Regions from separate parts of the Methylocystis echinoides genome, predicted to be linked through region 2. Evidence: riboswitches for the same ligand, from Rfam matches in the RefSeq annotation. Region 2 holds a riboswitch; the other holds the start of a gene.
What was found. Region 2 has a riboswitch for thiamine pyrophosphate ahead of RVU70_RS05355 (FAD-dependent oxidoreductase). Riboswitches for the same ligand answer to the same signal wherever they lie in the genome.
Positions count from the first base shown of each region.

Region 1: linked by a shared signal. The riboswitch ahead of thiC (phosphomethylpyrimidine synthase ThiC) and the one ahead of RVU70_RS05355 (FAD-dependent oxidoreductase) in region 2 are both predicted to bind thiamine pyrophosphate.

Region 1 covers NZ_CP156084.1:3,418,432-3,421,828, reverse strand. The annotation lists gene thiC (phosphomethylpyrimidine synthase ThiC) at 1-1,557, opposite strand, end outside; TPP riboswitch at 1,648-1,742, opposite strand; gene RVU70_RS16755 (hypothetical protein) at 1,907-2,236, shown strand; gene RVU70_RS16750 (cation-translocating P-type ATPase) at 2,360-3,397, shown strand, end outside.
Region 2 covers NZ_CP156084.1:1,126,533-1,129,929, reverse strand. The annotation lists gene gap (type I glyceraldehyde-3-phosphate dehydrogenase) at 1-354, opposite strand, end outside; gene RVU70_RS05370 (DUF4164 family protein) at 657-965, shown strand; gene RVU70_RS05365 (cell division protein ZapA) at 970-1,353, shown strand; gene RVU70_RS05360 (hypothetical protein) at 1,397-1,936, opposite strand; TPP riboswitch at 2,100-2,249, shown strand; gene RVU70_RS05355 (FAD-dependent oxidoreductase) at 2,266-3,276, shown strand; gene thiS (sulfur carrier protein ThiS) at 3,245-3,397, shown strand, end outside.

The DNA of each region.
Region 1 (3,397 bases), 1.5 Mb from region 2:
CATGGCGTCGTCGCGCTCGCGCGCCGCCGGATGGCCCTTGGCGAGGTCCGCCGCATGCGCGGCGATGCGATAGGTGATGACGCCGGTCTTCACGTCGTCGCGGTCGGGGAGGCCCAGATGCTCTTTCGGCGTGACGTAGCAGAGCATCGCCGTGCCGAACCAGCCGATCATCGCCGCGCCGATCCCGGAGGTGATGTGGTCGTAGCCCGGCGCAATGTCGGTGACGAGCGGCCCGAGCGTATAGAACGGCGCCTCGCCGCAGGCCTTGAGCTGCTTGTCCATATTGGCCTTGATCTTGTGCATCGGCACATGGCCGGGGCCTTCGATCATGACCTGGCAGCCCTTCTCCCAGGCGATCTTCGTGAGTTCGCCGAGCGTCTCCAGTTCGGCGAATTGCGCCGCGTCATTGGCGTCGGCGTTGGAGCCCGGGCGCAACCCGTCGCCCAGCGAGAAGGAGACGTCATATTTGCGCATGATGTCGCAAATCTCGTCGAAGCGCTCGTAGAGGAAGCTCTCCTTGTGCTTGGAGAGGCACCAGCGCGCCATGATCGAACCGCCGCGCGAGACGATGCCGGTGACGCGGCTTGCCGTCAAAGGCACATAGGCGAGACGAACGCCAGCGTGGATGGTGAAGTAATCGACGCCCTGCTCCGCCTGCTCGATCAACGTGTCCTTGAAGACCTCCCAATCGAGCTTCAGCGCGTCGCCGCCGACCTTTTCCAGCGCCTGATAGATCGGCACGGTGCCGATCGGCACGGCGGCGTTGCGGATGATCCAGTCGCGGATGTTGTGGATATTGCGGCCGGTGGAGAGGTCCATCACCGTGTCTGCGCCCCAGCGCGACGCCCAGACCATTTTCTCGACCTCTTCCGCGACGGAAGAGGTCACGGCCGAATTGCCGATATTCGCGTTGACCTTCACCAGGAAGTTGCGGCCGATGACGACGGGCTCCAGCTCCGGGTGATTGACGTTGGCCGGAATGATGGCGCGCCCGCGGGCGATCTCCGAGCGCACGAATTCGGGCGTCACGAATTCCGGAATATCCGCGCCGAAGCTCTCGCCGTCGGCGATGCGCGCTTTCGCGACGTCGAGCGCGCGCTCACGGCAAAGGTTCTCGCGATGCGCGACATAGATCATCTCTTCCGTGACGATCCCCGCGCGGGCGAATTCGAGCTGGGTGACAGGCCCCGAGCCGGCCGCGCGATAGAGCTTGCGCTCGGCGGGGCAAGCCGGGACCAGCCGGTCGCCTTCCGCGAAGCCGTTATCCTCGGGCTTGGTCTCACGCCCCTGATAGATCTCGAGGCCGGCGCGTGTCGAAAGCCAGGGCCGCGCCGCCGGCAGGCCCGCCGAGAGGTCGGGGGTGAAATTCTCGCAGCCGTAGGGGCCGGACGGATCATACACGCGCAGCGGCGGCTCGCCGGAGGACGGATCGAGCGGAATCTCGCGGTAGGGAACGCGGATGTCAGGGCGTCCGGCGGGCGAGGAATAGACCTTGCGCGACTTGCCGATCGGGCCGGTGGTGACGGTCAGGGGCGTGCGTTTGTCGTGCAGGTTCATGGTCGCGCTCCAGTAATCGCGCTCCGTCAAGGGGAGCGGATTGGAAGGATGATGCAGACGAAGCGCGGAATCCGGCCTGAAGGGCGCGAGCCGCCCTGCCCCTGGCATTCCCTCCGCCGGCATGACCCGGATCAGGTTCGATGGGTGCTTCTCAGCCGCGACGCGCGGCGCCCCTCGCCAATGGGCGGAAGCTAGCGCGTCGAGTTCACGGGGGCAAGGCGCCGCCGCGCAGGCCGAGCCGTCCTGCGGGCCGGGGGGCGTCACATTTCTTTTTTGTAACTGTGCTTCGCCTTGGGGCGCGAGCGTGAGGCTCTGTCGAACCAACTCCTCCGGCCAACCGAGAGATGCCATGAAAAAGTTTCTGTTTCTCTTCGCGATTCTGCCCACCCTGGCCTACGCCGGCGACGACGCCGTCGACTGCGCCAAGAAAAACGACGGCTCGGTGAAATGTGACGTCAAGAAGGACCAGGTCGTCGTCGACGCCATTGTGGTCAACGGCGGCGATTGCCCCGTGGCCGAAAACGACAAGGTTCTCCATCACGCCTACAAGATCGGCGAGAAATTTACGGTGCCCGCCAAGAGCGACAGCCCCTTGCCGGGCTTTGGCGGCTGCAGCTATGTCCGCGCCGTCACGATCAAAACCAACGACGGCAAGCAGAAGACCTTCGCCCCCTTGTAAGCAGTTGAGCGCAAGATGGCCGCGCCCCCCTCGCGGCCATTTTCTTTTGTCTCGGGGAGGCTTTCTCGGCGCGCCGAAGCCGCGCTAGTTTCCGGCCACAGCGAATCGCCGTCCGGGAGCCGCATGACCCATCCCAGCCTGCCGGGCCTGACTTCCGAAGAGGCCGCCCGGCGCCTCGTGGAATATGGGCCCAACGCCCCTCCCGAGGCGCCCCGGCGCGGCATTCTGCAAATTGCGCTCCGCACGCTGAAAGAACCTATGTTCTTCCTGTTGGCTGCGGCGGCGACCCTCTACCTTTTCGTGGGCGATCTGGGCGAAGGCCTGTTCATGGTCGCCGGCGCGGCCGCCTCTATTTCGCTCGTCGTCATTCAGGAGTTGCGCAGCGAACGCGCGCTGGAGGCGCTGCAGAGACTCGCCGAACCCATGGCGCATGTCCGGCGCGACGGAGTTGAGCAGCGCATACCGGCGCGGGATCTCGTGCCGGGTGACATTGTCCTGATCGGCGAGGGTCAGCGCATTCCAGCCGACGCCCTGCTTGTTGCGGGCGACGCGCTGGTCATCGACGAATCCATTCTCACGGGCGAATCGGCGCCGGTCACGAAGACCTTGGCGGGGGACGGCGCGACGCTGGATTTCCCCGATCCGGGGGGCGACGGCACGCCCTTCGTCTATGCAGGCTCGATGATCGTGCGCGGCTCGGGCGTTGCGCGCGTCGGGCGCACCGGCGCGCTGACGGCCGTCGGCGGCCTTGGCGCCTCGCTTGCCGCGATCAAGGGCGAGCCGAGCCCGCTCCAGAAGCGGACCGGCGAGCTGGTCGCGCGGCTCGGCGCCTTTGCGCTTTTCTTCTGCGCGCTGGTCATTCTCTCCTATGGGCTCGTGCACGGCGACTGGTTCGAAGGCGCCATCGCCGGCATCACGCTCGCCATCGGCCTGCTGCCGGAAGAATTTCCGATGGTGCTGGCGATCTTTCTTGCGCTTGGCGCCTTCCGGCTGGCGCGCCGCAATGTGCTGGTGCGCCGTTCGTCGGTGACGGAGACGCTGGGCTCCACCTCGCTGCTCTGCGTCGACAAGACCGGCACGATCACCGAAAACCGCATGACGGTCGCAGCGCTCTACACGGGGGGCGCCGTCGAGCCCGTTCCGGACTCGCCCGACGCCGAT
Region 2 (3,397 bases):
GCGCTTGGCGCCCGCGTCGAGCAGCAGCTTCGCCTTGTCGCGCGCGGTAAAGAGGCCCGTGCATTCCAAAGCGACGTCGACGCTGAGATCCTTATAGGGAAGCTCCGCCGGGTTCTTGATGGCGGTGACCTTGATTGGGCCGCGACCAACGTTGATCGTGTCGGCCTCGACCTTCACCTCGTGCGGGAAGCGTCCATGGACCGAATCGTAGCGCAACAGATGGGCGTTGGTTTCGACCGAGCCCAGGTCGTTGATGGCCACGACCTCGAGGTCCGTGCGGCCGGATTCGACGATGTAGCGAAGGATGTTGCGGCCGATACGCCCGAAGCCGTTGATGGCCACTCTGACGGTCATATGGAAAATCTCCTTGTCGCCGCCTGTTTCGCGAGAAAGGCGGCTCTCGCCCTGCTGCGTCTGCGCGCCGCGCGCCGGGCCGTGATGTCGAGGCGAGCGTGTGATAGCACCTCGCGTCCCCCTGTCAACGCGTCGGCGCGCCGCGCGCGGGCCGCGAAGGCGGGCGCCCGGGGCGTTTCTCCCCGCGGCTTCCGTCCAGGCGGCTTCGGAAAGGCCCGATTCATGCTACCAACGTCCTGCGGCGAATCGGCAAGCGCCGGCCGCAACCTCTTCCGCCGCGAGAAATAGGGCGCCGCCCGGCGATGACGCATCCAGAAAAGTCCGCGGAAAAGCTCGACGCCGCGCTTGCGCGCCTCAAGACCGCGCTGGAACAGCTCGAGCGCACGGTCGCCGTGCGGCTCGAGGACGATCTCTCCAGCGCCGAGCTCGAGGAGGAGCTCGCCATCATGCAGGACGACCGGGGGCGCCTCGCGCTCGAACTCGACGACGCGCTCGCCCGCGTCAGCGCCTTGGAAAAAACCCGCGACGAGGTGCTGCGGCGCCTCGACCACGCGAGTGCGGGGGTCGCCGCCGCGCTCGAGACCGCCGTCGCAGCGCGGGGGGAGGAGTAGCGCCATGGCCGCCGTCCTGGTCAATATCGCCGGCCGCGCCTATCGCCTCTCCTGCGACGATGGCGAGGAGCCCCGGCTCGAGGAGCTCGCGCGCTACGTCGAGGGCAAGATCCTGAATATGAAGGACAGTTTCAAGGAGATCGGCGAGCAGCGCATCGTCGTCATGGCGGCGCTGGCCATCGCCGACGAGTCCATGGACTGCCGGGGCAAGGCGGAGGCGATGGAACGCGAAGTGACAACGTTGCGCGCCGAGCTCGACGCAACGAAAAAGGCCGTCGCCGCGCTCGAGGAAAAAGTCGCGAGCGCCGTCGACGACGCCGCGCGGCGGCTTGAGCAGCTGCATTCCGATCTGCAAAAGCCGGCGCCGCTCGAGGATTTTCCGCTGTAGGCGGAAGGCCACCGCCGCGCCGATCTCGCCTGAGGGGCCGCTCCTACTTGCCCCAGTTTTCGACGCTTTGATCGCGCTTGGCCTTCTGAAGGTCGTCGGCGAAGGTCGAGTATTGGTGATTGAGCTTCTCAGCCGTCATCGCCACGCCGCCATCCGACATGATGGCGATCTTCATCTGCTCCGTCGCCATGCGATCGAGTTCGTTGATCCATTGATTGACGTGGGTGAGCAGCTTGTCTTTGCGCTCTTTTTGAATCGGCCCCGGGGTGGTGTCGCCGGCGAGGGCGATCTCGGCTTTGGCGTCCTCGATCTGTTTGTCGAGATCGGCGACCTTCGCGTCGTCGTGTGCGGCCTCGGCCTCCTTTTTCGCCTTTTCGAGATTATCGAGGCCGTTCTTGAGCCAGCTCGACTGGATGCTCAGCAGCGAGTCGCGCGCGACGCCGGTGAGATTGAAGCCGTTGGGGATCGGGAAATAAGGGCCGAGCTTGGCCGCCTGCGCCGGAGCGGCGAGGCCGAGCGCGCCGGCGACGAGCGCCGCCGCCAGGGCGGACCGCAGCCCCACCGTTTTGGTGACAAAAAACATTGATTTCACTCCCCTGTGGGCGCGCCGGTTTGCCTTGAGGCGCGCTTGTCATTGGGCAGAACTTGGGACATCCCCGCCAGTCTTGCAAGACCGCAGGGGGCCGTGGGCGCCGGTGACGACCGAGCCGGCGTCGCTTGACGCAAGCGGCCATTCGCGCGACTCTCCGCCCCGCCGGGGGAGCCCCGCCCGGCGGCGCTTGCGCGCCGTCACGGGGCTGAGAGGCTGCGGGGGCGTCATGAGGCGCCGGGCGCGGCGACCCTTCGAACCTGATCCAGTTCCAATGCTGGCGGAGGGATGGTGACCAGCTTTTCGAGATTGGGGCGCGGGCCATGCGCGCGCGGGTGATCGGGGCCGGCGTTGCCGGGCTCTGCGCGGCCTTTGCGCTGGCGCGCCGCGGCGTCGCGGTCGAGCTCGTCGAGCGCCAGGAGGCGCCGGGGCAGGGCTGTTCGCGCTTCGCCGGCGGCATGATCGCGCCCTGGTGCGAGCTGGAAAGCGCCGAGCCCATCGTCGCGCAACTGGGCGAGGAGGCGCTCGGCTTCTGGACGCGCGACATTCCCGTCGCGACCGTCGCCGGCAGTCTCGTGATCGCCGCGCCGCGCGAGCGCGCGGAGCTTTCTGACTTCGCCCGCCGCACGGCGCGCTTCGAGCGGCTCGACGCCGGGGGCGTCGCGGCGCTCGAGCCAGACCTTTCCGGCCGTTTCGAGCAAGCGCTGTTCTTTCCGCAGGAGGCGCATCTCGATCCGCGCGCGGCGATGCAGGCGCTGGCGTCGCGCCTCGCCGCGACGCCAGACGTCGAGACCCGCTTCGGCGTCGAGGCTGAAAACCTTGCGTCGCCCCCGGACTGGACCCTCGATTGCCGGGGGTTCGCGGCGCGTGACGCGCTTCCTGGCTTGCGCGGCGTCAAGGGCGAGATGCTGGTGCTGCGCAGCGACGAGATTTCGCTGTCGCGCCCGGTGCGCATGCTGCATCCGCGCCGACCTGTCTATGTCGTGCCGCGCGGCGAGGGGCTGTTCATGGTCGGCGCGACCATGATCGAGAATGAGGAGCGCGCGCGCGTGACGGCGCGCTCGGTGGTGGAGCTCGTCAATTCGGCCTTCGCCATTCACCCCGCCTTCGCCGAGGCGGAGATCGTCGAAATGGGCTCGGACGTGAGGCCGGCCTTTCCCGACAATCTTCCGCGCCTTATCCGGCGCGGCCGGACGATCTATATCAATGGGCTCTACAGGCATGGGTTCCTGCTGGCCCCGGCGCTCGCGCGCCGCGCCGCCGAGGTCGTTCTCGACGGAGCCTATTTCCCGGAGGTCATGGATGCGGATTCAGGTGAACGGGCGACCGCGTGACGTGTCGGCCACGACGCTCGACGCCCTGTTGCGCGAATTGGGCTATGAGGACCAGAAGGTCGGCACGGCGCTCAATCAGGAGTTCGTGCGCGACAAGGATCGCGAGAAAACCCAACTGCAG